One region of the Clostridium intestinale genome, then DNA from elsewhere that is predicted to be linked to it. Evidence: a T-box and tRNA genes for the amino acid it is inferred to sense, from the RefSeq annotation. Region 1 holds a T-box; the other regions hold tRNA genes.
The links. The T-box of region 1 lies ahead of argS (arginine--tRNA ligase). A T-box ahead of a tRNA ligase gene usually reads a tRNA of that ligase, here a tRNA-Arg.
Positions count from the first base shown of each region.

Region 2: it has a tRNA-Arg gene. The T-box ahead of argS (arginine--tRNA ligase) is inferred to sense a tRNA for this amino acid. The anticodon was not compared.
Region 3: it has a tRNA-Arg gene. The T-box ahead of argS (arginine--tRNA ligase) is inferred to sense a tRNA for this amino acid. The anticodon was not compared.

Region 1 covers NZ_CP121166.1:823,946-834,611, forward strand. Annotated here, with positions in the region: gene P8F83_RS04180 (site-2 protease family protein) at 1-596, shown strand, start outside; gene trmB (tRNA (guanosine(46)-N7)-methyltransferase TrmB) at 605-1,246, shown strand; gene P8F83_RS04190 (DUF3892 domain-containing protein) at 1,733-1,966, shown strand; gene P8F83_RS04195 (Ppx/GppA phosphatase family protein) at 2,075-3,589, opposite strand; T-box leader at 3,732-3,939, shown strand; gene argS (arginine--tRNA ligase) at 3,988-5,679, shown strand; gene P8F83_RS04205 (ribonuclease H-like domain-containing protein) at 5,683-6,474, shown strand; gene P8F83_RS04210 (FeoB-associated Cys-rich membrane protein) at 6,507-6,659, opposite strand; gene feoB (ferrous iron transport protein B) at 6,656-8,434, opposite strand; gene P8F83_RS04220 (FeoA family protein) at 8,449-8,667, opposite strand; gene P8F83_RS04225 (HAD-IB family hydrolase) at 8,832-9,560, shown strand; gene P8F83_RS04230 (ribonuclease H-like domain-containing protein) at 9,579-10,328, shown strand; gene P8F83_RS04235 (ComEC/Rec2 family competence protein) at 10,348-10,666, opposite strand, start outside.
Region 2 covers NZ_CP121166.1:3,726,836-3,737,501, forward strand. Annotated here, with positions in the region: gene P8F83_RS19015 (DUF2207 domain-containing protein) at 1-342, shown strand, start outside; gene P8F83_RS19020 (pyridoxamine kinase) at 430-1,290, shown strand; gene P8F83_RS19025 (tetratricopeptide repeat-containing glycosyltransferase family 2 protein) at 1,336-2,415, opposite strand; gene P8F83_RS19030 (bifunctional glycosyltransferase family 2 protein/class I SAM-dependent methyltransferase) at 2,616-3,983, shown strand; gene P8F83_RS19035 (exosporium glycoprotein BclB-related protein) at 4,242-5,372, opposite strand; tRNA gene P8F83_RS19040 (tRNA-Arg) at 5,556-5,630, shown strand; gene P8F83_RS19045 (sensor histidine kinase) at 6,322-7,617, shown strand; gene P8F83_RS19050 (efflux RND transporter periplasmic adaptor subunit) at 7,766-8,884, shown strand; gene P8F83_RS19055 (ABC transporter ATP-binding protein) at 8,874-9,596, shown strand; gene P8F83_RS19060 (ABC transporter permease) at 9,559-10,666, shown strand, end outside.
Region 3 covers NZ_CP121166.1:3,684,755-3,695,420, reverse strand. Annotated here, with positions in the region: gene P8F83_RS18885 (DNA cytosine methyltransferase) at 1-1,032, opposite strand, end outside; gene P8F83_RS18880 (DNA cytosine methyltransferase) at 1,037-2,152, opposite strand; gene P8F83_RS18875 (JAB domain-containing protein) at 2,474-2,998, opposite strand; tRNA gene P8F83_RS18870 (tRNA-Arg) at 3,232-3,308, opposite strand; gene P8F83_RS18865 (sensor histidine kinase) at 3,372-4,235, opposite strand; gene P8F83_RS18860 (DegV family protein) at 4,453-5,328, shown strand; gene P8F83_RS18855 (AAA family ATPase) at 5,367-8,504, opposite strand; gene P8F83_RS18850 (exonuclease SbcCD subunit D) at 8,505-9,707, opposite strand; gene malQ (4-alpha-glucanotransferase) at 9,793-10,666, opposite strand, start outside.

The DNA of each region.
Region 1 (10,666 bases):
CTATATTAGTAGCTTTTACTTTTCATGAATATGCTCATGGAATAGTTGCAGATAAATTAGGAGATAAAACGGCTAGATTTCAAGGAAGGCTAACTCTAAATCCACTTGTACATATAGACCCTATTGGATTTATATTAATCCTAATAGCTGGATTTGGATGGGCAAAACCTATTAGGGTTAATAGAGGTGCTTTTAAAAACTACTATATGGATGATTTAAAGGTATCAATAGCTGGACCTTTAGCTAACCTTTTTACAGCAATAGTTTTTTCAATAATTTCAGGTTTCTATTACAAATTTACTTACAATACTTATGGAACTATGATATCAATTATAGGAATGATACTAGTAAACGTAGTTAGTATTAACGTGATTTTATTTTTATTTAATCTATTACCAGTTCCAGGTTTTGATGGATTTAGTATTTTGGAAGATTTATTTCCTAAGGTTTTTGGGAAGATAGGATATAATCTTTATAAATACCAACAACTAATATTTATTGGAGTTGTATTTTTGGCTTGGAGAATTTTGGCTGTACCAAGTAATTATATATTTGGCTTATTAAATAAACTAATAGAGTTTATTGTATTTTTATAGGAGGAATCATGAGACTAAGGAAAAAATGGTGGGTTAGACCAGAGCTTGAGAAAGATTCAAAGGTAATTACTAACCCAAGAGAATTAAAAGGGATTTGGAAAGAGGATTTTAAAAATAATAATGAAATATTTTTAGAATTAGGCTGTGGAAGAGGAGATTTTGCAGTAACTAAAGCTAAAAATAATCCAGACATTAATTATATAGCAGTTGATCTTAAGGATGAGGTTTTAATTTATGTTTTAAATAAGGCTAATGAAGCTGAAGTAGAAAATATAAGAATAGTTCCACTTAACATTAGCTTTATTAATGAAATATTTAGTGAGGATGAGGTATCGAGGATTTTTATAAACTTCTGCAATCCTTGGCCAAAAGATAGACATAAAAAAAGAAGACTTACACATACAAAATTTCTTGACGAATATAAGAAGTTTTTAAAGAAAGATTCTGAGATTTGGTTTAAAACGGATGATAAAGAACTATTTGATGAGTCTCAAGAATACTTTAAGGAAGCTGGTTTTGAGATAGAATACTTAACCTACGATTTACACAAATCTGATTTTAAAGAAAACATAGTAACTGAATATGAATCTAAGTGGACTAGTATGGGAATGAATATTATGTTTCTTATTGGGCGACTTAAGAAAGAATAGAAGAGGGCTGTAGCACTAATATTTAGTGCACAGCTCTTTTTTATAGATTTATTATTTTCTTCCTCTTGTTTTTTATTATATACGATATCTATTTTTCTGCTAAAATTTCCTTTTTAACCACACTCATAACCTCTTAATAAAATAGTATTAGAAAAATTGGGTACTTTTCTATTTAAGTACTTAGATTATTATTAAACATAATAATAATCTAATGAATCTAATGAATCTAATGAGGCTTGGAAAGAAGCCTCTACAGCAATAAGGTGCACTTCTATTCGGTGGACGCGGTTCTAAGCGTCAGTCTAATCATTATTTGATGAATTTAGGATAAAATGAATTTAATGAAGCCTGATAAACGGCTTCTAAATCAATAAGGGGGGAGATGATTTGATGAGACTTGAGAGGAAGTCTCTACAGGATAAGGGTGTATAATTTCTTCGTAATAAGAAAAGATAGTAATAATGTAATAAAGTAAAGGAAGTGTTTATGATGGAAAAGGATAAAATCACAGCAATTAAAAGTGGTAGTAGTGGAGAAATAGAGGCTTATGAGCTTTCTAGTGGAAAAATAATAACAAAAGAAGAGGCTGTAGGATTAGCTAGAGATGGAAAAATTGATGGGGTACAGGTTCTAGAATCAAAAAATGGTGAAGAATATTTAAGAAGCAGACCAGATGATGATGAAAGTAATAATTTAAGTGAACTACCTAAGTTTAAATAGCTTTAAGAAAGTATTTGTTTTTTTACTATATGGAAGAAAAAAGAACTTTTGTACAAAGTGCAAAAGTTCTTTTGTTTGTTTAGCAAGTAGTTTTACGATTAAAGTAAATTAAACAACAATATTTTGGATTTCTAGTTCTCTGTGATATATTACTTTGAATTTGCATCTTGCTCTTAAAGCATCACGTATCTCAAGCTCTAGAGGGATTGAGGAATAAACATTAATATTTACAACTTCGTCAGTAATTTTTATATCTAAGTATTTGACAGCACCTTCAAGGCTTCTATCTAAACTCTCAGAAATTCTTAATAATATTCCTATTTTCTCAACGATATCTACATCTAATCTATTTATTATTGAACTATATTGAGCTAAAGGAACTGTATAAGAATTATTTCTATGAAAAGCAGCAGTGCATGCACTAAGTAATAATTCTTTATGGGTCAGCCCATTCATATAAGAGTTAAGTATGACATAAAAAGAATGAATGTGATGATTATAGTATTTAATACTAATTCCGCTGTCGTGTAGAAGTGAGGCAGTCTTAATTACGTTGTCATACTCATTTCCAAGATGATGTAATGGCCTTAATTGTTCATAAAGAGTTTTTAAGATTGTATAAACATGTTCAGCATGGTCTTTATTAACATTTAAGCTTTCCATTATACCTCGTATTGAATAATCAACTATATCATCTATTGGCCCTAAATTTTTAATTATATAATCAAAAAGTAATCCTTCACGCATTCCTCTTCCACAGATTTTTAGTTGAGTAATATCTAAAAAATAAGTAAGAACTTTCATGATTAAAGTAGTTCCAACTATTATATCAACTCTATCTTTAGATACTCCATCAACTTTAATTCTTTGATTTAAATCTTTACTTTTAAGTAGATTTAAAATTTCACATAAATCCGTATTTGTAAGCTCGTAATTATGAGTTATTAATAATGGATATCTCTTTCTAATACGATCAATTTTCCCAACATTTCTAAAGGCTCCACCAACGCCGATTATGTTATCAAAATTACCTTTTTTAAGCCACGGTATAGAGGTTATGCAATCCATGATAGAACTCTTAGCATTTTCAAAATCACTATGTATAATTCGATCTCTTAAATTAAAGCCATAAGATATATTTAAACTACCTATTGGTAAGGTTGAGGATTCTATAATTTGTCCATTTTTTACCCATGCTAGATGTGTACATGTACCACTAATATCTATAAGTAAAGAATTAGTTGTATAAATAGAGTTTTTTACTCCCATGTAATTATAATAAATTTCATCCTTTAATGTAAGAACTTTTACATCAAGATTTAATTCACTTGAAATCTTTTCTATTATATACTCTCCATTATCTGCATCTCTTAAAGCTTCTGTGGCAACTACAATTATTTTAGTAGCGCCAGATGTAACACATAATGACTTAAAAGCACGCAAGGTATTAATAGTTATATTTACTTTTTCCTCTGTTATAAAATTATTATCTATAAGATCAAGTGCTAACTTAACAGGTTCACTTAATTCGTCTATTACTCTAAAATAACCACTGTCCTCAATTTCTGATAGTATAACTCTAATATAATTTGAGCAAATATCAATTACACCAACACGTTTCATAGTACACCTCTAATTTAAAAATTATTCTAAATTATTATATCAAAATATTTTAATAAATGCATTAAAGTAATAATGTACATTATATTAATATTGACAATCAAAAGCCTTAAAATGTATAATAATTATCGTAACTAAATAAAGAGTACAGTCTATGATAAGAAGAGTAGTTTAATTAAAACCTAAAGCGAGCAGGAGTTTGGTGAGAGCCTGTAGGAGTGAGATTAAATGAAGAGAGCCTTTGAGACATTATTTGAAAGCTTAGGGTAAGTAAAATAAATCGCATTTCAGCGTTAAAGAATTGAGTGGCATTTATGCAACAAGAGTGGTACCGCGGATATTTCGTCTCTTTATTATTAAAGAGGCGTTTTTTATTTTATAAAAATAGAGGAGGAAACTAAATGAATTACAAAAGTCTAATAGCTGAAAGAATTAGTTCATTAATAGATTTAGATAAGGAAGAGATAGAAAAGGCTATCGAAATTCCACCAAGAGGTGAAATGGGAGATTATGCTTTTCCATGTTTTCAGCTAGCAAAGGTTTTAAGAAAAGCACCTAACGCTATAGCTACAGAACTTAAAGAAAAATTCAATAGTGAAGGTTTTGAGAAAGTTGAAAACTTAGGACCATATTTAAACTTCTTTGTAGATAAAGGAATGTTTAATAAAAACACAATAGAAAACATCCTAACATTAGGAGATAATTATGGAGCTTCAGAATTAGGGGAAGGAAAACCTGTATGTGTTGAATTTTCATCACCTAATATAGCAAAACCTTTCCATGTAGGTCACTTATTTACTACAGTTATAGGAAACTCTTTATATAAGATGTTTAATTATCAAGGTTACAAAGCAGTAGGAATAAACCACTTAGGAGACTGGGGAACACAGTTTGGTAAACTTATCTCTGCATATAAGAGATGGATTGATGAGGAAGCTTTAGAAAGGGAACCTATAAATGAGCTTTTAAGAATATATGTTAAATTCCATGATGAGGCTGAAAAAGATCCTAGCTTAGATGATGAAGGAAGAATGTGGTTTAAGAAGCTTGAAGATGGTGATAAAGAAGCTACTGAGCTTTGGGAAAGATTCACTAAACTTTCTTTAAAAGAATTTAATAATGTATATGATGAATTAGGAGTTAAATTTGATTCTCTTGCAGGAGAAGGCTTCTATAATGATAAAATGGATGTAGTTATAAAAGAACTTGAGGAGAAAAAATTATTAACTGAAAGTAATGGAGCTAAGGTTGTTATGCTTGAAGATTACAACATGCCTCCATGTATAATATTAAAATCAGATGGAGCTACTATATATGCTACAAGAGATTTAGCAGCTGCTATGTATAGAAAGAAAACTTATGATTTTGATAAAAGTATATATGTAGTTGGTACACCTCAAGCTCTACACTTCAAACAAGTATTTAAGGTATTAGAACTTGCAGGACATGAATGGGCTAAAGATTGCGTTCACGTAGGATTTGGATTAGTTAAATTTGCAGACAGAAAGCTTTCTACAAGAAAAGGTGAAGTAGTATTATTAGAAGACCTTTTAAAAGAAGCAAAAGATAGAGCATTAGAAGTAATAAATGAAAAAAATTCAACCCTTGAAAATAAAGAAGAGGTTGCTAAAAAGATAGGTATAGGATCAATAGTATTTACTTATCTTAAAAACTCAAGAGAAAAAGATATATTATTTGACTGGAAAGAGATGTTATCTTTTGAAGGAGAAACAGGACCATATGTTCAATATTCTTATGCAAGAGCTAACAGTATATTAAGAAAAGTTGGAGAAACTAGTGGAGAAGCTAGTTATTCTGGTTTAGATTCAAAAGAAGAATTTGAATTAATTAAAACTTTAGAAGTATTTAATAAAAATATATTAAATGCACTTGATAAATTAGAACCTTCTATAGTAACAAGATATGTTGTTGATGTTGCAAAAGCTTTTAACAAATTCTATAATGCCCATACTGTAGCAAACCTAGAAGACGAAAAATTAAAAAATGCTAGAATAAATTTAGTAAAAGCTACATGCCAAGTTATTAAAAATGCTTTAAATCTTCTTGGTATTGAAGTAGTAGAAAAGATGTAAAAAATGATAATAAGGGATTCTAAATTACTTTGTGATTTAGATGAAAATATAGTTAGAAATTACACTCTTGATAATTTAGTATTTTTTGATATTGAAGCCACAGGGTTTAATGTAAAAAAAGATTGGGTTTTTGCCCTTTCTTTTTGTACCATTGTTGAAGGTTACTTAGTAGGGAAAACATTTGTTTGCAATAACATTAAAGATGAAAAAGCATTAATAGAAAAGTTTATAAATATTATAGAAAATAAAGGGTTATGCAGTTATAACGGAAAGGCCTTTGATGAACCGTTTTTAAGAAAAAGAGCTTTAATATATGGAATAGATTTTCCGAAAAATATATCTCATCGTGATTTATATAGGGAAATAAGACCATATAAAAATGGATTAAGTATAGAGTCTTTATCATTAAAGGATATTGAAAAAACATTAAACATAGATAGAGATGAAGAAACTACAGCTGTAGAGTGTATGCACTTATATAAAAGGTATTTAGAAACATCAAATGAAAAGTTTTTGAATAAGATTATAAGGTACAACTTTAATGATGTAAGATCTCTTCCATATATATTCAATTTAATCAATGAAGTTAAGGCTAAAAATATAATAAGAGAAGATGTAATAGATGAGATTAAAAGAAAAGAAATATTGAGATTATGTTTAAATAATAATATATTCTTGGAAGAATCTATAAGCAGCAATATATCTAAAAAAGCTGGTGGAAGAATACTCTTTAAACTATATAACAAAGATATAAGCAAAAAAGAAATAGAGGATATCATTAATAATAGTTATTGATGATAAAAAAATAAAACTCCTAAAAAAGAGTTTTATTTTTTTATCTTTATCTTATCATCATATTTTGGGCAGTGAGTATCACAATCACTACAATTACATTCACCTTTTGATGATTTTTTGATATTTCTATAAATTATATATCCAGAAAGAATAACTAAGACAATTGTTATAAGTATTTCTATCATAATAAAAACCACCTTATTAATATTCCACAGCTATAAATAAAATATGAAACTATCCATGCAATAAATAGCTGATTTATCACTGATAATAGAGTGAATTTAGTACCGTACTCCTTTTTTAGTGCCCCTATTGTAGAAACACAAGGAACATAAAGTAGTACAAATACCATAAAGGATAAAGCGGATAAAAAATTAAAGTAATTAGGTAAAATTAAATCTAGATTACCTCCATATATTATGCCCATTGTTGAAATAACAGTTTCTTTTGCAAGTATACCAGTGAGAAGAGATACGGCAGCTTGCCAGTTTCCAAATCCTAGAGGAGAAAATATAGGTGCAATAAAATTACCTATATAAGCTAGGAAACTTGAATTTATATCTGTTACTAGTCCAGAAAAATTAAAATTTGATAAAAACCATATGATGACACTCATAGCAAATATAATTGTACCAGCTTTTTTTAAGAATCCTTTTCCTTTATCCCAAGTATGTTTGAATACATTTTTAGGTTCAGGTAATTTATATTCAGGAAGTTCAATTATAAATGGTTCCTCATCTTTTTTGAATATAGAGTTTTTGAAGAATATACCCAATAAAAATGCAACTAATATACCAAGAAAATATAATGATCCTACAACTAAAGCCTCTCTACCTTTAAAAAATATGCTTGCAAATACTAAATATACCGGTAGCCTAGCATTACAACTCATAAAAGGAACTAATAAAGCTGTTAGTTTTCTATCCTTTTCACTTTCTAAAGTTCGAGCAGACATAATAGCCGGAACAGTACATCCAAAGCCTACCATCATAGGAATAAATGCTTTACCTGACAAACCCATCTTTCTCATTAACTTATCCATTATAAAAGCAACTCTTGCCATGTAACCAGAGTCTTCTAATATAGAGATACAGAAAAACAAAGCTAAAATTACAGGTAATAATACAACTATTCCACCTACCCCAGCAATTATTCCATCTATTATAAGACTTCTAAACCAATCTGTTGATGTAGATAGAAGTGTCTCTACAGAGGGAAGTATAAAACCATTAAGTACTTGTTCATCAAGCCAATCTGATAAAGGAATTCCAACCCAAGAAAATGTAAACTTAAATATAAACATCATAATAAGTATAAAAATAGGATAAGCTAAAATAGGATTTAATAATAATTTATCTATAAAATCATTGCTTGAGTTTTTTGAAGTTTCACTTTTTATAAATGACTTGTCCACAAGTTTATCCAAAAAAGCATAAGCTTCTTTTTCATTATAAAAGCTAAAAGTTTTTTTTGAATATGATTTAGGAAAATCATGATTTGCAATTAAAGTTTTAATTTCATCTATTCCAATTCCTTTACTAGCACTTAAAGGTATTATTTTTACACCTAACTCTTTTTCTATTAAAGGAATATCAATTTTTATTGATTTTTTTTCAACTATATCCATCATATTTAATAATAGAACTATAGGAATATTAAAAGCTTTAAGCTGAGTAGTCAGGTATAGATTTCTAACTAAATTTGATGCATCAACTATATTTAAAATAACATCAACATGTCCATCTTCCAAGAATTTTTTAGAGACCTTTTCTTCATTTGAAAATGTGTCCATGGCATAAATACCAGGTAGATCAACTATTTTAACATCCTTTAAGTAGCCTTCTTTCTTTTCAACAGTAACCCCAGCCCAGTTACCTACATATTGATTGGAACCAGTAAGTTCGTTAAAAAGAGTGGTTTTACCTACATTAGGATTTCCTAGCAAAGCAACAGTTGTCATTAAATTCCCTCCTCTTATCTTACAAAAATATTTTTAGCATCTTTTTTTCTAAGGGCAAAATCAGTACCTCTTAAATTCACAATAAGAGGATCGCCTAAAGGTGCTAAGTTTTTTAATGTAATTTTAGTTCCTTCTATACAACCAAGAGCTAAAAGTCTCTTAGTAAGCTTATCATCACAATTAATTTTTGTAATTATACCTGTATCACCAGGTTTTAAATCGCAAATGCACACTATTAACACCTCGCACTGAAAATCAATATCGTGAGTATGATACCACTATAAGTATATATAGTCAAGAAAATAACAAGCTTAAAATAGGATTATATAGATTTTTATATTGAAATGATACTTTAAATAGTGATAAAATAAAGATTAAAAAACTAAGGAGGTAGGCTATGAAAAAAATCGCAGCATTTTTTGATATAGATGGAACATTATATAGAGAAGGTTTAATAACAGAAGTATTTAAAAAAATGATAAAATATGAAATAATAGAATCAGAGAGATGGTACAAAGAAGTTAGGCCTAAATTCCTTAGCTGGGATAGAAGAGAAGGAGATTATGACTCTTATCTTCTAAAGATGATAGATATATATATGGAAGCAATAAAAGGTATAAATAGACACAATATTGAATTTATTGCTAAAAGAGTTATTGAGCAAAAAGGAGATAGGGTTTATACTTTTTCTAGAGAGAGAATTAAATGGCATAAGGAACAAGGGCATGTTTTAGTTACCGTATCAGGTTCACCTGTTGAGCTTGTAAGAGAAATGGCAATGAAATATGGTTTTGATGACTTTAAGGGTTCTATATATCTCTTAGATGAAAAGGAAAAATATACAGGTGAAGTAGTTCCTATGTGGGATTCTGTAAGTAAGCAGAAGGCTGTAGATGAAATTGTAGAAAAATATGATATAGACCTTGATCAAAGTTATGCTTATGGAGATACATCAGGTGATTTTACAATGTTTAAGGCAGTTAAGCATCCTTATTGCATTAATCCAACTAAAGAGCTATTAGATAAAGTTAGAGAGGAGGATAGCATTAGAGAAAAGATAAAGGTTGTTGTTGAAAGGAAAGACGTTACGTATAATTTAGATATAGACAACATTCAATATGTGTAAAAGAAAGAGTGAGCGCTAGTGATAATAAGGGAAAATACTATAAGGATTGATGAGCCTACTAAGGAAAATATGTTGGAGGCTCAAGACGACTTATCCTTTGAAGATGCTGTGTTTTTTGATTTAGAGCATTATGTTTATAAGAAACCTAAATGTGTTGGCGTATTTGGCGCTTGTTATTTCTCTCCTGTAAATTCTGAAATAAAAGTCACTCAGTATATGATTGAAAATAGAGAAGAAGTCAAGGATATTTTAATTCTGGCGAAAAGATACCTAGAGGATATTTGTGAAAATGAAGGCAAGAGCTCTATAGTTACTTTTTCAGGTAATAATGACTTTACAGTAATTAATTACTTATTCAATAAATACAAAGTGGATTTTTCTTTTGATGAACACTTTAAATCTGTTGATCTACAAAAAGAATATGAAAAAGTGAAAAAAGAAAGTATTGGATTAAAAAATTTAGAGAAATTATTCAATATTGAAAGAGAACATGGAGATCTTATCTCTGGAGCAAATCTAGCTAAAACTTTTCACAAAGTCCTAAAGGATAAAGACTACATATTTAGAATGCCTAAGGAAAAGATAGAAAAGATATTAGTTTATAATGAGGCGGATGTAGTTAATCTATTTCATATATATAAAGATTGGAAACAATATATGATAGTAGAAAAAGAAGAAGAGGAAATAGAAGATATAGAAGATGTAGAAGAGATTGAGAAAATAGAGGAAGAATTTCAGGAGGAAATAAAAGAGAGCTGTACAATTTAGTGCAACTCTCTTTTATTATTTACTGTTTTTTTATGTTAGTTCCATCTGAAACAAGAACTATTGTACCATCTAAATCAGTTCTATAATATTTAACTTTACTGTCTTCTAAAGATGTTATAGTTTCTTTATGGGGATGACCATACTTGTTGTTTTTACCACAAGATATAATTGCTATACTTGGATTAACTGCCTTTAGGAAATCCTTAGAAGTAGATGTGGAGCTTCCATGATGACCAACCTTTAGAACCTCTGATTCTAAATTGTACCCTTTTTTTAGTGTTTCTTTTTCAGACAGTTTTTCTGCATCTCCAGTAAATAACATGGAATTATTACCATAG
Region 2 (10,666 bases), 1.8 Mb from region 1:
GAGGATGAAAGACTTAAGTGGAGAGCTTTTGAGAGATACTTTACTAATTTAAATGATGTTGATGATTTAAAGGACTTAAACATATGGAGCAGAATATTACCTTATGCAATAGCTTTAGATATATTTGAGGATGTACAAGATTTTATAAAAGAAGATTCAAATTATTATGATTCATATAATCCTATGTATAACTATGGATTTATGTATTTCTATGCAAGTAGTTATCATGATAATTTTAACCACAATTTCTCTAGCTCAGATAGTAGCAGTTCCACAAGTAACTTCTCCGGTGGAAGTGGAGGAGGAGGCTTTGGTGGCGGAGGGGGAAGTAGTGCCTTCTAAAATCTCTTAACTGTGATATAATTTAATATATATTTTAATAGTGGATATATGTGTTATTATCCACTATTTTCTTTGGAGGAGTAGGATATGAAAAGAGTTGCAGCTGTTCATGATTTGTGTGGATTTGGAAAAGCTTCTTTAAATACAATTGTACCTATATTATCTTCTATGGCAATTCAAGTGTGTGCTGTACCAACTGCTGTGTTGTCTACTCATACAGGCGGGTATAAGGATATTGCTGTAAGAGATTTAACTGAATATATGGAGGAGCATATAAATCATTGGAAGAAGTTAAATTTGAGTTTTGATTGTATATATTCTGGATATTTAGGTTCTCCCAAACAAGCAAAAATAATAAAAGAGTTTATAGAATACTTTAAAACTAAAGATAATATAGTATTAATTGACCCTGTAATGGGAGATGATGGAGAACTATACTCATCAATAACAAATGAAATGGTATTAGAAATGAAAGATCTAGTATCCCATGCAGACATAGTAACTCCTAATGTAACAGAAGCTTTAATGATATTGGGTAAAGAATATAAAGAAAAAGAAGATTTATTATATTGGAAAGAAATTTTAATTAACTTGGCAGAATTAGGTCCTAAAAAAGTAGTATTAACATCTGTAAAAGTTTTTGGTAACGAGAATGTATTTACTTTGGCTTATGACAAAGATTTAAATAAATTTTATAAGGTTGAGACCCAGCATATAAACATATCATTTCCAGGAACTGGTGACACCTTTGCATCTATAATGCTTTCGTACATACTAAAAGGGGAAAGTTTTGATAAAAGTGTGAGTAGAGCCTGTAGCTTTATATATAAGCTTATAGAAGAAGGTAAACATCATGTAGAAGATATACGTGAAGGATTACCATTAGAAATGTTTTTAAAAGAACTTATTTTAGATGATTATTATTTAATAGATTCTAAAGAACTATAATAAATAGAAGCCCTCTAGTATGATTTTTAGAAGGCTTCTATTTATTTATTTTAATTGTGTAGCAAGGTATTCTCTATTATGAATTACACTTTGGTTATTCGGAATGTATTTTGCAGCAAGTTCATTATGAAGGTTTGCTTCTACAAATTTACCTTGTCTAGAATAACAAACACATAATTGAATATGAGGAATCCAGGTAGAATAGCTAGCTTGAACTAAAGCAAGGGAACCTTTGTTTTCAGGTAGTTTTGTAGCTAAGTCATACCAGAATATAGCTTGATCTAATTGATTGCTACTAAAGAAATAATAAGCTATTTTACAACAAAAATCAGCTCTAGGTATATCATACTGGAATGTTTTTAAGCAATAATACATAAAGCTATCCATGTCTTTCTTTTTAGCATAACATTCAGCTATATTTGAGCAAGCTGTTTTATTATCTTCAACCCATCCTTGTTTTGAATTTATAAATTTTTCATAATAAGTTATAGCCTCATCAGTTCGATTGTTATAATAAAGCTCATTAGCAAAATAAAATGTATCTCTTGGAGAAAATTCTTCTCCTCTTGAAGCTCTTGCCTCAAAAATTCTTAAGTTTCTATTGCCGCTAGATTTAAGTTTCTTGTGATATACGTTAATATCAGCACTATGGATATTACCATACACAGATAGATACTCGTGAACTGGCCCTATCCACTCGAAGTTGTTGCTCCTTTTTACAAGTCTATTTCTCCTAAGTTGGCTTGTAGCATTGCCATATTCATCTTGACCTAAAATATAGTTCATAGTTACTGAATCTATAGTAGTGTCAAAATTACTTTTTAAATTTATAAGTTTATTTACGTCTTCCTCCAATAAAATATCGTCAGCATCTAACCACATAATATAATCTTTAGTGGCCTTACTAAAAGAAAAGTTTCTAGCCTTTGCAAAATCATCAATCCATTCAAAATCATAAACCTTAGCACCAAGCTCTTCTACAATACTTTTAGTGTTATCTGTAGAACCAGTATCAACGATTATAATTTCATCTAAAGCATCTCGAACGGAGTTTAGACATCTTGCAATAACATCAGCCTCATCTTTTACTATCATACATAAACTTATAGATATTTTTTCATTCATAAGTGCACCTCTTTTGTAATTTATAAAAATACTTTCAAAGTATATTATGAATTTACTCTATAAATGTACACTGTAAATTCCTCCAAAATAATATGAAAGGCTAAGAAAATACAATTTATATATATAAAATATAAATTTCATGAACAGGTAAGTAGATATAATAATAATTTATATAGTAAGTAAAATTTTTGGAGGAAAAAATGAAAACTAGTATAATCATATTAACTTATAATAAACTTGAATATACAAAACAATGTATAGAAAGTATTAGAGAATTTACAGAAAAAGATTCATATGAATTAATCGTTATAGACAATAATTCAACTGACGAAACACCTAAGTGGTTAGAAGAGCAAGAGGACATAATATCAATATTAAATGAAGATAATAAGGGATTTCCTAAAGGATGTAATCAAGGGATAGAGATAGCCACAGGAGATAATATATTACTTCTTAATAATGATACTGTAGTTACAAAAAATTGGCTTGAGAATTTAACTACTGCTTTATACAGTGATGAAAGTGTAGGGGCAGTTGGGCCAGTAACTAATAACTGTTCTAATTTTCAAAATATAGCTGTAAATTATAATAATCTAGAAGAAATGAAAGTGTTTGCTGAAGAGTATAATAAATCAAACAGTGAAAATTGGGAGCATAGACTTATATTAATAGGATTTTGTTTACTTGTAAAAAAAGAAGTTGTAGATAAGATAGGGCTCCTAGATGAAAGATTTTCACCAGGGAATTATGAAGATGATGACTATTGCTTTAGAATTACTGAGGCAGGATACAAATTGATTTTATGTAAAGATACCTTTATTCATCACTATGGAAGCCTAAGTTTTAGTGCAGATTTACTAGCTTTTAATCATTTAATGGCTACTAATGGTATTAAATTTAAAGCTAAGTGGGGTTTTGATGTAGGATATTCATGTGGAGTTAGAAATGACATTATAGGACTTATAGATTCACCAAAAGATAAGGCGATAAATGTATTAGAGGTTGGATGTGCTTGTGGAGCTACATTAATAAGAATAAAAGACCTTTATAAAAATGCCAATATATATGGGGTAGAGTACAATTTAAATGCAGCTAAAATTGCTGGGAAAAATGTTAAACTGCTAGGATATAATATAGAAACTGATAAAATAGAATGTGAAGAGGAATTTTTTGATTATATTATATTTGGAGATGTACTAGAACATTTACATGATCCTTCTAAAGTATTATTAGACTTAAAGAAGTTTCTAAAAAAGGATGGCTTTGTAGTAGCTAGTATACCAAATGTTATGCATTATAGTGTTATAAGAGGACTTTTAAATGGAAACTGGACTTATGAGGATGCTGGATTACTAGATAGAACACATTTAAGATTTTTTACTTTTAATGAAATTAAAAAAATGTTTATTAATACGGGCTATGTTGATAGATTTTATCTAAAGGTATTTATAGGAAGAACTCCTCAAGACGATGAATTTATTAACAAAATATCTGAATTAATTGATGATAGCTTAAAATGGCAATTAGATGCATATCAATATCTTGTTAAAGCTCAAAGAATAAACTAAAAATAGGAATATTTTTAATTAATAGATAATATACATGTATAAAATACGTATATATTATCTATTTTTTTATTTTTTAGATAAGTATAGTTTACAGTAAATGAATTTAATGCAACCACTACGTGGTATGCTACAGTAATAAGGTGTCTATTTTTTTAGATAAGTATAGAATAAAAAAACATCCTTTTAGAAATAGGTTTCTAAAAGGATGCATGGTTAAATTATTTTAGATTCTTATAGTTATTATAAACTATAGAATAACTAGTTGATAGTTAAACCTGCACTTGCATATCCAAGTACTGTATTTATTAGTGTTACTCCAGCAGCAGTTGCAGAGAATACTAATAGAAGACGAGTCTGAGCTGTTACAGGAATAGCTAAACCAGTTGTAATTCCGTTACTTACGGCTCCTATAGCTACTATACCAGTTAATGCTGGTGCTAAAGTTACAGTTGCACCTGGAACAGCAGTAAAGGTATCGTCAGGTGTAGGTGAACTAAATAATTGAGCTGTAATTGTTATAGTAGTTCCTACAAGAGTTAAGGCAGCTGCTGTACTGAAGTATGCTGCTATTGAAGTAATTGTTCCATCACGAGGAGCTGAGAATGCAAAATTATTAATACCAGTTAGATCTATAGTACCACCAAGTATGCTTATACCTGTTTCATTTGAACCAAATCCAATAATACTAGTAGTACCAACCAAACCACCTGCTATAGTAGTAAGTGCAGCAGGTGTACCAGAAGCAAATGGGATTATAGCACCTGCAGCAGTAGCACCAGTAACACCAGTAACACCAGTAGCGCCAGTAGCACCGGTAACGCCAGTAACACCAGTAGCACCAGTATCTCCAGTAACACCAGTAGCGCCAGTAGCACCAGTAACGCCAGTATCTCCAGTAGCGCCAGTAGCACCAGTATCTCCAGTAACACCAGTAGCGCCGGTAGCACCAGTAGCGCCAGTAACACCAGCAAGACCAGCGGCACCAGTAGCACCGGTATCTCCAGTAGCACCAGTTACGCCAGTAGCACCAGTAGCGCCAGTATCTCCAGTAGCACCAGTATCGCCGGTAGCGCCAGTAGCTCCAGTTACGCCAGTAACACCAGTAGCGCCAGTAATACCAGGATCACCAGTAGGACCAGTAGCGCCGGTAGCACCAGTTACGCCAGTAACACCAGTAGCGCCAGTAGCGCCAGTAATACCAGGATTACCAGTAGGTCCTGTGGCACCAGTAGCGCCAGTTACACCGGTAGCACCAGTGACCCCAATACCAGGACCAGTAGGACCAGTAGGTCCTGTAGCACCAGTAGCGCCAGTAGCACTAGTGGCACCTCTAAAAACAAGTGTGCAGCAAGCATTATTGCAACAACCATTATTTAATCTATATACCATATTTAAAAGTACCTCCTAATATATAATTAGAAATAAAATATCTCCTATATATAGATTATGGAATTTGGTGAGATTTGCCACATTTTATAATAAACATAGAAATTTTTTAATTATTGCTAATATATAAATATAGTGAAAGTTGACATAAGGAAAACAATGTATTAGAATTTAATAGTAATTTATGTCCTCATAGTTCAATGGATAGAACAGTCCCCTCCTAAGGGACAAATGTAGGTTCGATTCCTACTGGGGATACCAAGAACAAATAAGCCGACTTAAACTCAAAGTTTAGTCGGCTTATTTATATTAAGATTGTTAAACTATTAAATCATAACAATAGAACTCGAACATTAAATCCAAATAAGTAAATTATATACAGAAAAATTGAGAAAATAATTATTAAACACAAATTAAATAGAATTTTAACAAAAAAATAGTGAATATTCACACTATTTTAGTGTACAATAGAATTAAGATACACACTTATAAAATAAATGTGTAGAAAAGGGGCCATAGGAAATGTATCAGTTTTACTGAACGTTATCCTATGGTTTTTTTATTCTTTAGGAAATTATATTATTTCAAAGTTGTGGATAACTTAAATTAGATATGAATATAAGAAGGCTACATGAAGCTCCTAAAGAATAAAAAACAAGAAAATTGAGCGCCTGCCAGTTTTTCCTCACATTCGTTTGGAAAGGCAGATGCGCAAAAAAAATCGACAGCTCATAGTCGCCTTAGCGATTTTTTTATCTGTATTATTACCATATAAGCTATTCCACGAATTACTTACAAAAACTAAGAGAAAATGAGATAACATAAGAAAAAGATTGACAAATCACTTAAAAAGATATTAAATAACCTATTTAATGGTTAAAAATAAGTTGTGATAGGAATGCTAATGGTTTATAATGGAATAAAGTAAGAGATGGAGGAGAATATAGAATATATGCCCGTATACATACAAATTTTAATAACTGTATTATTAATATATGTGTCAATAATAAATCTAGTTAGTTACAAATTAAGTCTTAAAGATCTTTTTATAATGATATTAGCTGCTGAGCTTATTGCAGTACCTGTAGCTCAAATAGAAGAGTTTTTAGCCATAATTCCAATGATAATAATAACAGGAGTTATTTTATATAAATATGATAAGAATCTTATGATAAGCATAATAATTCCAATAGGGGCAGTGCTTATAGGAGTGGTTGCAGATTATATAGTGAGTAATACCTATATATCCTTATTTGGTATAAATGTAACTAGAGGAAATTTTAACATAGGAGTTGCCTTACTAGAGTTTTTTATATGCATAGTGATAAGTAAGGGTATAGGCTACTTATTAAATAAAAAAATCAAGTTAACTAATATTAATCTAAAAGGAAAGTATGGAGTACTTATAGTTTTAAGCTTACTATTAACATTAATTATTTTTTATACAAACATTTATCTAGGTAGCAAGGCTGGTTTTAATGAAGATGTATTAAGAGCTAATGGAATTTTATTTTTAACATACTTTATTTTGCTGGGAGTAATTCTTTTTGTATTAATTAGAAGCTTAACTAAGGAGTTAGAATTTAGAAATAAACAAAAGGAATTTGAGAATCTAAAACAATATACTGAGAGTTTGGAAAAGCTTTATTCTGATATGAGAGTATTTAGACATGATTATATAAACATAATATCATCAATGATTGGATATATAGATAATAGAGATATGGACGGTTTAGAAAGACATTTTTATGAAAATATAATTCCTGTAAGTAAAAGTATGCAAAAAAAGGATTTTAAAATTGGAGCAATAAAAAATATCGATATACCCGAGATAAAAGGAATAGTTTCTTCTAAGCTTATAAGAGCGCAGGAATTAGGATTAGATGTTCATGTAGAGGTAGTTGAAAATATAGATGATATAAAAATGAATATTATAGATTTAAGTAGGATATTAGGAATTTTATTAGATAATGCAATTGAAGCATCTAAAGAAAGTTTAGAATTTAAGTTAAAGCTCGCATTTATTAAAACAGAAAAAGCAATAATTATTGTAATATCCAATAGCTATAAGGAAAAAAATATTTCTCTTAATAAAATATTTAAACCTAATTATTCTACAAAGGGATCAGGGAGAGGTATTGGACTAAACAATTTAAAAAAGATAATAGATGATTATGATAATGTATTTTTAGAGACAAAAATGATAGATAATTACTTTATACAAGAGCTACAAATAACTAATACTTAAGATAAAATCTCTGAATTATTTTTCAGAGATTTTTTTAAAAAGTGACGTTTATTACAAAAATAAGCACGTTTACTGCATAATCAACACAAAATTTTACAAATATGTTACATTAAAATAATATACATATAATAAGACAAGGGGGATATTAATGAAGAAACTGAAAAAAAACCACATAATATTAATAGCTATAGCAGTTATAATTTTGGCAACCAGTATAGGATTTTATTTATTAAAGAAAAATATGCAAACGCCCAAAAGTAGTAAAATAAGCACCTATACAATATCATCAGGAGAAAAGGTATTTGTTAATGGTATCATTGGTCCAGAGGGTACTGAAGATATATATCTAGATGCAACAAAAGGAAAAGTAGATAAGGTTTCAGTCAAAGATGGACAAGTAATTAAAAAAGGAGACAACCTACTTACTTATAAAAATGAGCAGGTAACTGAACAAATTAATCAAATTAACTCTCAATTAAAGGCAAGTAAATCACAAAGGGAAGAGCTTTTGGCACAAAAAAAGGCTCAAGAAGAGGCTATTAAAAATCAAGCTTTATTAGCAAGTCAAAATCCAACAGAAGATAAAGCTACTAATACATCAAATATAAATAGTAGCCTTGTATCTACAGCAAGCATAGACAGTCAAATAAGTGCTTACGAGGAGCAATTAGCTTCACTTAAAAATAAAGAATATGCAGGTATAAATGCACCTATAGACGGAAGAGTTATACTACATGGCGAGTCTAACAATATGACGAGTCCATATATAACTATAGAATCAGTTAATTTTTATATTAAAGGAACTGTTAATGAAAAGGATCAACCTAAATTAAAAGAAAATCAACTGGCAGAGATAATAATCCTTCCTACAAACAAAAAAATAACAGGAAAAGTTACTACAGTAGGAAACAGACCAGTAACTAATAATATAGCCATTGCTAATGCAACTGCAGCAACTGCTGGTGCAAATATTTCTAACTATGAAGTAATAATAACACTGGATTCACAAGAAAATTTAACTAATGGATTCCATGTACAAGCTACCATAAAGTTAGATGATAAAGGGGTAGAAATACCTAAAACTTCAATCTTAAAAGAGGGTGAAGAGTCTTATGTTTTCAAGGTTTTAGATAAAAAATTAGTTAAACAAGTTATAACTTATAGCGAAGATGGAGAAAAAGCAAGAGTTACAAGTGGTTTATCAGAAGGTGATGAAATAGCAGAGAATCCTAATGATGAAATGAAAGAAGGGATATCTGTTGAGTAAGGTTATAGAGCTTAAGAATATAGATAAATACTATAAATTAAAAGGCGATAGATTACATGCACTAAAATCTATAAATTTAGATATAGAACAGGGAGATTTTTTAATGATTATGGGTAAGTCAGGTAGTGGTAAGACAACCCTTCTAAATCTGCTTGGTTTTCTAGATAGCTTTGATAGTGGTAATTATATATTCAATGGGAAAGATGTAACTAACTTAAATGAAAATGAAAAATCAGAATTTAGAAATGAATATTTGGGTTTTATATTTCAACAGTTCCACCTTATAGAATCGTTAACTATAGGGCAAAATGTTGAATTACCACTACTTTATAAGGGAAATATACCCCATAAGGAAAGAGATAAAAGTATAGAAAAATATCTAGACATGGTTGGATTATTAAATAAAAAAAATCAGATACCTACAGAATTATCAGGAGGTCAGCAGCAGCGTATAGCAATTGCTAGAGCTCTAATAAATAACCCCTATGTAATATTTGCAGATGAACCTACAGGAGCCTTAGACAGTAATACAAGCACTGAGATAATGAACATACTTAAAAAGCTTAATGAAGAGAATAAAACCATAATAATGGTTACTCATGATGAGGATTTAGTTAAATATGCAAATAAAGTAATAAATATAAAAGATGGGGTTATAACAAAGGGGATAGGATATGTCGATAATAAGCTTAATCAAAACAGCGCTCTATAGTTTAAGATCGCATAAACTAAGGGCATTTCTAACCATGATAGGGATAATAATAGGAATAAGTTCAGTAGTAACTATACTTTCCATAGGAAATGGGCTTAAAGCTGAGGTTCTATCGTCAGCAGAAGATACAAGTGCAAATAAAGTAAATATGTATTTTCAAGCAGAAAATATTGGAGCCGATACAAGTTTAATAGAACCATTTAATAAAGATGATATATATAATATTCAAAGGATACAAGGAGTGCAGCAAGTAGAGGCCGCTCAAGGTATTCTAGCAGGATTAAATTTTATAACTAGTGAAGCAAGTTATTTTGATAAAAGAAATTTTATCATGCTAAATTCATATAAAGATAAAAAGTTAAATATAGAGCATGGAAGAAACTTTAGAGATGGTGAAGAAGATAAGAAATTAATAGTACTAGATAAAAATGTTACTAAGGAGCTTTTTGGTTCTCCAGAAAATGCTTTGGGAAAAGCTATAACAATAGGAGGATATAACTATGAAGTTATAGGAACATTAGCTGAAGCTGGGATGCTCTCATTAGATGGAGGGTCAAGCTACATATCAGAAGAAGCCAAAAAGTCTATGACATCAGAGAGTGCTATTAATGCAATAGACATTTATATTAAACCTAATGAAGATAAAGAGTCAGTTCTTGAAGATATAAAGAAAGAATTAAAGAGTAGCCACCCAAACATACAAGGAACTTATGAGGTACAAGATCCTCAAGCTATAACAAAAGCTTTTGAGAAAATTATAGATGGATTAACAACATTTATAGCCTTAGTTACTGGAATTTCATTATTCGTAGGTGGAATAGGCGTAATGAATATAATGTATGTATCAGTAACAGAAAGAAAGCGAGAAATAGGAATAAGACGAGCTATAGGGGCTAAACCTAAGAGTATTATGCTACAATTCCTATTTGAAGCAATAATAGTAACAGGAACAGGTGGGATTATAGGAATAGGCTTTGGATATATAGTATCAAGGATAGTAGGAGCATTTTTACCATTTACCCCAGTATTAACTGTAAGTAGTTTTATAGGGGCAACTTTAACATCAGTTA
Region 3 (10,666 bases), 1.8 Mb from region 1:
TAATCCATCCTTTTTCAAATGTGCAGGGATTGTGTTACTTCTATCATTCCATCTTAACACATTATATTTATGTATATTAGATTCTTTCCCTGTCTTTTCTGTATATAACTTTTTTATTGCTTCAGTTGAATTATACTTATTTGTTCCACTTTCTATATCTAAAGCTAATTCCCTAAAAATTTCAATATCTCTATTATTATGATATCTAGGATAATGATCCCTATATTCAGTTTGCTCTGGAAAATGTGAGTATTTTGTTCTTCCTATTTTTACTTCTACATCTCTAGGTAATAGTTTAGGTAAATCACCTATTACATCATATACAGTTTTTATCTTTTTCGTTTTATATTTATGCAACTTATTATTATAAAAATCTTCTAATATTTCATTGCAATTTTCTCCAAATATGTCCTTGTTTAGTCCTATTAATATTACTCTTTTTCTTTTTTGTGCAACACCAAATTCACTTAAATCTAATAATGCATTTCTTCTTATATCATCAGTAATACAATATCCTACTTCTGAAAATGATTGCTTTATCCTAGATATAATATTTATTCCACCGGGATTAGCTGATAATATTCCTTCTACATTTTCAAATACAATTACTTTCGGTCTAAATCTCCGAACAACTTCAATATAGCTTTCAAAAAGATAATTTCTATAGTCATAATGCATTCCATTTTCATCTTGAATTCTTCCTGCCATAGAATAAGCTTGGCAAGGCGGTCCCCCAACTATCAAATCAACCTTTTTATCTTTAATTAAATTTGATAATCCTACTCCATCACCATATTCATGATCATTATTCCACCCATTTATTAATTCATCTGTTCTCTGAATATCAAATCTAAGGACTCTTTTTTCAGTATCATTATATTTGTACTTATTTTTTAGCCTATTTTTCAATACTTCATATGGCTTTACATTCCATTCAACACATGCAAGTGTAGTATACCTATTAGTTTTTTCAAATCCATCAACTAATCCACCACAACCTGCAAATAACTCAATAGTATTTAGTTTATTCATTTTTCTAATCACCCATTTTAAGATATTCTTTAAGCTTTTTTGCAATATTGTATGATAGCAAAGGCGGCACAGCATTTCCTACTTGTTTATTTTGTTGAGTTTTTGTTCCTAAAAATATAAAATCATCTGGGAATGATTGTAATCTTGCATTTTCTCTTATAGTTGGTACTCTATTATATTTATAGTGAAAGTGATTTCTGTGCCCAGTATCTATTGTTCTTGATGGTTTGTTTGCTGAATATCTAGTCCATGCCTCATTAAACTTTCTGCTTCCTCCAATTCCTTCAGGCAAGTCTTTATAATTTCCTCCATCAGGTACTAACGCTATAGTTTTTTTGACCATATCAGTATGCTTTGTTGCAACATGATTATATAATTTAGAACTGTTCTTTCTCATTACTTGTTGATACTTACTCTTAGGTTTAGAAATATATATATCCTCCTCTAAACCTAATTCATCTTCTCTATCTTGTAAATCACTTAGAGCATCCTCACAAGTGATATAATTTATAGGCACATGTGTTGGTGAAGGAAAACTAAATTTAGCTCCTACCCTATTAGCTATATCCTCTCTTATTCCTACAAAAAACATTCTTTTTCTTACTTGAGGCACACCATAATCAGCTGCTACTAAAGGCTTTGGTGTGACACTTACTCTATACCCCATATCTTCAAATGTATTTACTATTTGTTCCTTTACTAAGCCTCCATATAATGTTGCAATTCCTGGAACATTTTCAATTAAAAAAGCTTTTGGTCTTAATTTATCTACGCTTTTTACTACGGCTAGATATAAAGTATTTCTTGTGTCATTAATATCTCTTGAACCTGTCAAAGAAAATCCTTGACATGGAGGCCCTCCTATTATTAAATCTACATTTTCTTCCCCAGTTATTTCCACATACTTGTTTCTTATTTCAAGTATTGTCTCATCCCTAAATAAATCTGCATTTAGTGCAAATGAATTTTTATGATTATATCTATAAGTTTTCAATGCAGCTTCCTCATGATCTACACCAATAACTACATCAAATCCTGCATCTAAAAAACCATGGGATAATCCACCACAACCACAAAATAAATCAATAACTTTTAATTTTTTGTTATCTTCTGTAATCATATGTTCCTCCTATCAAAATCTATCAATTTAACTACTATATATTAATATACACAAAAAACGTATTTTTTTCAAACGTACGTTCTTTTTTACCTATATTTTTAATCTCACCTATACTAATATAATGGTGTTTTACATAGAGTAATTTATTTCTAATAACTCTGTATATATTCAATATAGAGTTTTACTCTATTATAAAAGTTATATTTTCTATTATACCATCTGTTAATAGACATTAATATCTTCATAATTGTCTAATTATTATATTTGACCATTATAACCCATCATAAACTAAAATAAATTAATTATTCCATATATATTCATCTAAATAACTCCACTTTCTCGGATGCTATGAAAATTACCATTTTTCCCTATTATTATATGATCTAAAACTTCTATACCCAATATCTTTCCTGCTTCTTTTAGCCTATTAGTAACATTTATATCTTCTTTTGATGGAGTAGTATCCCCTGATGGGTGATTATGAAATACTATTATGCTAGCTGCATTACTTAATATTGCTGTTTTAAATACTTCCCTTGGATGTACTATAGATGAGTTTATAGAACCTATACTTACTACCGCTATAGAAGTAGGTTGATTCTTCACATCTATGCTACATACTAATAGTTGCTCTCTATCTGCATCATCAAGAAATCTTCTTGCTATTCCAACCGCATCATTAGGCTGATTTATTCTTCTGATTCCGTATAGCATACTAGATTCCCTTATCATCTTTATAGACACAATATCAATTCTTTTTCTATGTTTAGCAGATTTTTTATCGCCTATATTTATTTCATATTTTCCTCCATCAATTTTCCCTGAACAATATAATTGTTTTGACATTATAAAAACTCCTTTCATTTAAATAAAATAAAAAGAGTAGTTGTTCTAGTTTAGAGAACAACTACTCTTTTAAAATACTTTATTACATTCTATTATTTTGATATAATTTACTATATGATTAAATGTAGCCACGATTTTCAATATTTATAGCCTTAAAATTAACCTATGTCTACAAAATGTCTACAATTTATAATTTAAAATAAACAAAAGCCTTGCTATTGCAAGGCTTTTGTTGGTGCGGCGGAGAAGATTCGAACTCCCGGCCCTTTGGTCCGTAGCCAAATGCTCTATCCAGCTGAGCTACCACCGCAGATATAAAACACGTCAAGACTTATATTAACATAATCATTTTTAAAAAGTCAATAGTTACCTGTTAGTAAATATCAGAAAACTCTATTTCTAAAACTTCCACCTTATTGTTTGATGATATTTTCTTTCTGGTTTGACATTCTTGACAATATTCTCTTGGAAATTTTACGACAAATTCACAGCCATCTTTATGATTTATTATATCTATAGATCCTTTATGTGTTTTAACTAGATTATTAACTAAGTTAAGACCTATTCCACTACCTTCATATTCAGAAGTTAATAGCTTATTAACCTTATGGAACCTATTAAATACTAATTGTTTTTCTTGTTCAGGAATTCCTGGCCCTTGATCCCTTACTGATATACAAACACTATTTTTATCTATGTCTAATGTTATAAGTATCTCAGAGGATTTAGGCGAAAACTTTATTGCATTTGATAATAAATTCATAACTATTCTATCTATTACTTCTGGATCTACCCCTATAATACATTCTTCCTCATTAGTATCAAATATTAATGATATATTTTTATCTTTTGCATACTTGTCCACTGAAGTTACTATGTTTTCAAGAAAACTTACTATATCTAGGTTTTCTTTATTGCATATGAAGTAATTATTTTCTAATTTTGTTACGTCAATTAGATTGTTTATAAGTTTTAACATCTTATAACAACTTTTTTTAATTGAGTTAGAATACTCATTCCACTTATTTTCATTATTATTTGTATAATATTCTTTATTTTTTAATAATTGCATTATACTTAATACCACATTTAGATGAGTTCTCAAATCATGAGAAATATTAAGTATAAATTCTTCTTTTAAATAATCTTTTTGTCTTAAGTCACTAATTTTAGCCTCATAATCATTTAAAATACTTTCAAATGCATTAAAATCGCTATATTTTAATTTCTCCTCCATTTTCAAAACCTCATCTTCACAAATCTTATATACCATATATATTATAATTTTAATTTACTTTTCCTCGCGTGTCTACTATATTATACCATTCATGCTTTTATTTGTAAATTTTTAACAAATAAAATTAATAACTTATTTTATTATAGTTATTAATTGAATATTTCCACCCATTATATTAAAATCAATATAATAATAATTTCTTAAGGAGATAAATTTTATGAAGGATTATGTTATCTTAACTGATTCGGGTTGTGATTTACCTAAAGATTTAGTTAAAGATTTAGACGTAAATTATATTGGTCTAGTATGCTTATTTAAAGGTTCAGAATATATCGAAGATTGTGGTCAATCTCTTTCCTATAAAGACTTCTATAAAGGTATTAGAGAGGGAGAACAACCTACTACCGGTCAAGTAAACTCTTATAGGTTTGTTCAAGAGTTTGAAAAACATGTAGAGGCTAATAAGGCAATAGTTTATATTTCATTTTCATCCGCTCTAAGTGGCACCTATAGTAGTTCTTTAGTAGCTAGAAATGAAGTATTAGAAAAATATCCTGATGCTGATATAACAGTTTTTGATAGTAAAGCTGCCTCTGGTGGTCACGGTCTTTTAGTTTACCTTGCAGCTAAAAAAAGGCAAGAAGGAGCTACAAAAGAAGAATTAGTTACATGGCTTGAAGAAAATTATTTAAAGCTCAATAGTTACTTTTTTGTTGAAGACTTAAATCATTTAAGAAGAGGTGGTAGAATTTCTTCTACTTCTGCTATAGTTGGCGGATTGCTTAACATAAAACCTGTTCTTCATGTAAATGAAGAAGGAAAACTAATAAACATCGCTAAAGCAAAAGGAAGAAAAAAGGCAATAAAATATCTTCTAGATAGTCTGGAGAGAAAGATAGTTAATTCAGAAAACCAAACAATCATTATTACTCATGCAGATTGTTTAGAGGATGCTGAAGGACTTGCTACATCTTTAAAAGAAGCTATTAAAGTAAAAGAAGTTATCATAAATTATATAGGATGTGCAATAGGCAGCCATACTGGTGCAGATGCTATGACTGTATTTTTCTTAGGTAATGATAGAAATCCATAAAATTTTAAGGGGCTAGTTAAAGCCCCTTTTTTAATAAATCATAGATTAAATCTTATATGACTTCCTTCTTTTGCAGGAGTTACTTCTAACCTTGCATCTATTCTTTCTTTTAACTCAGACACGTGAGATATTATGCCTACTAGCCTTCCCCCTTGCTGAAGGTCAATTAAGCAGTTTATTGCATTATCTAAAGATTCTTGGTCTAGGCTTCCAAATCCTTCATCTATAAACATGGTATCAACTTTTATTCCACCAGTATAGCTTTGGACAACATCTGCTAATCCTAATGCTAAAGCTAAGGAAGCTTTAAAACTTTCTCCACCAGATAAAGTTTTTACATGTCTCGCTTTACCTGTATAATTATCAAATACCTCTAATTCTAAACCTGACTGTTTACTTCCCTTTACTCTGTTTTCTTTTCTTTTGAGCATAAACCTTCTACTAGTCATTTTCATAAGTCTTATATTTGCAGCATTTATTATTTCATTAAAATAAGCTGCCAGAACATATCTTTCAAAGCTAATTTTCTCACTGTTATCACCTTTAGCTAATCTTGATAAGTCACCTATTATACTGTATTCTTTTTCTCCTTTAGCTATACTAGCCGTTAATTTTACAATTTTATTTAACTGTTTTTTATTATTATCCACCCTTGAGAATATTCTGCTATTTTCTTCATTTATGGCTTCTTCTTTATTTTTCAATAACTTTATTTTTTCATTTATGATTTCTATATCTATTTCATTCAAGCCCTGTGTTTCTTTTTCTATTTCTAACAATCTGTCTTTTAAGGATTTCAAGTTTTCATTATATTTTTTTATTTCTTTATCTAAAATATCTATTTGAACCTTAGTTCTCTTTAAATTAATGTATTCATTGTAATCCATAAAGCCATGTTTCTTTAAAGAATCATTAAACTTATCTTTACTTTCCTCTAATTCCTTAATTATTTCTTTTAAATTATTCTCTTTACCTTTTAAATTTTCCTCACTTGATGCTTTTATAGAACTTAAGTTACTAAAATTGTTTATTGCATCTTTATAGGCTTTTTCTAAGGTTTCAAGAGAAAGTGTATACTTTTCTATCTCAGCCTTTAGCAAATTAAGTTCTCTCTTATCTTCAGGTATCTCTAGTTCAATATTTAATAAAAGTTCTTTTTCAGATTTAACAACACCATATATTTCAGTAAAATCTTTTTCTAAACTTTCTCTTTGTTTTTCTTTTTCATTAGACTTAGTAATTATCTCTTCCCTTTGCTTCTGAACTCTATCTTTTATAATTATAATGGTATTAAGTTCTTCTATTTCCTTCTCTAAACCCTTTTGTAAATTCCTTATTTCTATACCTTTGGATTTTATTACATTTAACTTCTCTTCAATTTTAAGATCTTCTAAATTTTCTTTTATTATATGTGATGTATTTTCATAGCTATCCATATAAGAGGTTTTTAACTCCTCTAAAGATGCTTTTATAGCTGCTATATCATTTCCCTTGGCTGTAAGTTCTTGCTCTGACTTATTAAGTATAAGTTTCTTATCATCCACCTGCTCTGCTGTAGGTGTTTCTTTAAGCTTTAATGCTTTTTTAGGATGTTCCATCGACCCACATACAGGGCAAGGTTTATTCGCTTCTAAAGCTTCCGCTAAGATACCTGCCTGCCCTTTTATAAACAAATCATAAGCTTCCATGTAAACTTTATTACATTCCTCATGATTTTTTCTTAATACATCTAATTCTATTAAAGCTTTTTTATATTCTAATTTTTTGTTATAATACTTACTGCACTTATTATGAAGCTCAAGCAATAGTTTTATATCCTTCGATATAAAATCTAGTTCTTGTTCTTTTTTTACTTTTAATAGTTCTTTCCTCTGAATATCATTAATAGTACTATCTATTTTTTCAAGTTCAGCTTTTAGATTTATTATTTCTATTTTAACATTACTTCTTTTTGCTTCTATATCTTTACTTCTGCTTATTATTTCTCTTAAATTAGATTTCTTCTTCTCATAATTAATGACCTTTGGCTCAAAGCTTTTAAGATTTCCTATTATTTCTGTTATTTTTTTTCTTAAATCCTCATTTTTATTTTCTTGCTCTAAAACCTTCTTTGCTTCTTCTAATTTTCTAGAATTTATCTCGAATGCATTTCTACTCTCTATTAATTCTTTTTCTCTATTAATCTTGGTTTGATTTTTTTGTATTAACTGCTCTTCAATAGGCATTAATTCTAAGGCTTTTCTTCCTAAATCAAGTTCTTTCACCTTATATTTAATCTCACTATCTTTTAACAATTCTCTTTCTAAGTGCTCTTTAAGTTCTATTTTATATTTTAACTTTTTATTTATATCTAAAGCTCTTGTGAGTTTGGTTTGATGTTCTTCTGTAGTAAGCTTAATATTCTCTATATCCTCTTTAAACTTCCACATCGCCTCTTCATCTCTAGCTACTAAATCTTTAGTTAAATCTAATATCTCTTGTAGGTTTTTATCCTTAGCTTCCTTTAGTGCAAAAAGATACTCTTCCTCACCAGGGTCTATACTTCTTATGTAAACATCTCTTTCTTCAATAATTTTAGATATTCCTTTATTTAACTCTCTTTCTTTTTCTTCTAAGTTCTTTTGAACCATTAAAAAGGCTTCTGTCCCAAATATCTTTCTAAATATTTTCTCTCGCTCTAAACTCTCTGCCTCTAATAGTCTTCTAAACTCTCCCTGAGGAAGCATTACTATTTGTTTAAATTGTTGACTTGTTATACCCAATATTTCAGCTATCTTTTCGTCTACCGATTTTACCCCAGTAACTATTTTACCTTCTGGAAGCATTAACTCTGCTTCAGCACTTTTTTGAATATACCCTTCTCCTCTTGATTTCTTTTTAAACTGCTGAGGATGCCTTTTTATAGTATAGTTTTTACCTCTAAGAGAAAATGATAACTCCACATAAGTATCTATTCCATCTTCTGCAAAATCACTCCTTAAGCTATCCTTATCTCTGCTACTTCCAGAAGCTTCTCCATATAAGGCAACACTTAAGGCATCAAATATAGTTGTTTTTCCTGCTCCCGTTGGGCCAGTTATTAGAAATATGTTTTTTTCTCTAAGATTAGTAAAATCTAATACCTCTTCTTTTGCATAAGGTCCAAACGCACTCATAACGAGTTTAATTGGTCTCATCTATATTACCTCTCTTTGAACTTCTTCTATTACCTTTTTAAGAACTTCTACTCTTTCATCATCTAACTCTTTTCCTGTAAGAGTTTTATAAAATTCATTAAATAATTCTTCTTTGCTTTTGCTTTTATATCCCTCTTCTGCTGAAGTTCTATTACTTTCTGTATTTATAAAAGCTTCTCTGCTTAAGCCCATTATATTAGGATATACAGCTCTTAGCTTAGATATTGGGTCTAATAGTTCTCCTTCGTCTGTTAATATAGCAAATACATAGTCATCGGTATTTGTGCCTTTATAAACTTTTGGAGATATTATTTCATCAATTGGCCCTTTAATGGTTCTTAAGTCTCTAAGAGCTTTAAGCTCCTTTATTTCAATATCAACTTCTCCTTTTGAATCTATGTTTACTATAGTTACGCTTTTCTTTTGTCTCGCCTCTGAGATAGAATACTTTAATAGTGATCCAGAATATCTAATCTTATCTGATCCAACTTTTTGTGGTCTATGAAGATGACCTAACGCTACATAATTAAATTTATTAAAAACTTCTGCTGATATTAAATCTGTTCCCCCTATAGATAGAGGTCTCTCGGAAGATGATGTAACAAGTCCAGCCCTTTCCTCTTCACCATCTTCAGTTATTTCTTGCTCTTTATCTTTCATATTTGTTATATATCCATGAGTTATAAGTATATTCCTTTGATTTATATCTAATTGAGTTTCAATATTTTCAATTATCTTTTTAGCCCCATCTTCATGAGTTTTTATAGCGCTATCTTCATAAAGTTCTCTAACATAAGCAGGATCTGTATATGGTACTAAATAAAAATTAACAATTCCATACACATCTTTTAGAGGAACCTTAGTTATCTCTTTTCCTAATAATCCTTCTATATGAAGACCACTATTTTTTAAAAGTGAACTTCCAAAAGATAATCGCTCTGGACTATCATGATTTCCTGATACGGCTAAGACAGGAACTTTTAGTTCTACTACTATTTTACTTAAAAATTTATCTAAAAGTTCTACTCCATCAGCTGGTGGCACTGATCTATCATATAAATCTCCTGCTATTATTAAGGCATCTGGTTTCTCCTCAACTATTAATTTTATAAGTTCATTTAATATAAACTCTTGATCTTCTAGCATGCTAAACTCATTTACTATTTTACCTATATGCCAATCAGCTGTATGAATAAATTTCATAATATACCTCCATTAGACTTTCTTATTTTTATTCTAACAAAATTAAAAAAGAATTCCAATCTTACGATTAGAATTCTAAACTTCATCATCTTTTATATAGTTCAGTTAACTTCTTAATCTTAATTTCTAAATCTTCATTAAGCTGTTCTTCTCTAGCTCTCCACGTCCAATTATTTTCGGCAATTGAGGGCTTATTCATTCTATAATTATTATCTAGTCCTAAAAAATCCTGCATAGGCGCTATGGCTAAAGCAGCAACTGAGCTCCATGCCCCTCTTATAAATCCCCAGTTGTATCCCTCTTCCTTACTTAATTTTAAATACTCTTTAGCATATTCTACATCACCTTTGTTTCTTTCATCCTGAAACCATCCTAAAAAAGTATCATTATCGTGTGTTCCTGTATAAACAACACAGTTTTTAATGTGATTATGAGGAACATATTGACTTTCATAATCTCTACTAAAGGCAAATTGTAATACTTTCATACCTGGGAATCCAGTTTCCTTAAGAAAATCTATTACTTCTTGAGTTAATAGTCCTAAATCTTCAGCAATTATATTAACCTCTCCTAGTTCTTCTTTAATTTTATTAAACAATTTTACTCCTGGTCCCTTTACCCACTTCCCATTAATAGCAGTTTCATCTCCATAAGGTATTGACCAAAAAGCTTCAAACCCTCTAAAATGATCTATTCTAACTAAATCGTATAATTTTAAACTCGTCTTTATCCTATTAATCCACCAGATATAATTATTTTTATCTAAATACTCCCAATCATATAATGGATTTCCCCATAACTGCCCTGTTTCAGAGAAATAATCCGGAGGACATCCTGCCACCCTTAAAGGAACACGCTCCTCATCTAATAAAAACATCTTATGATTTGCCCAAACATCACAGCTATCTCCAGCCACATAAATAGGTATATCTCCAATTATTTTAATACCATTACTATTA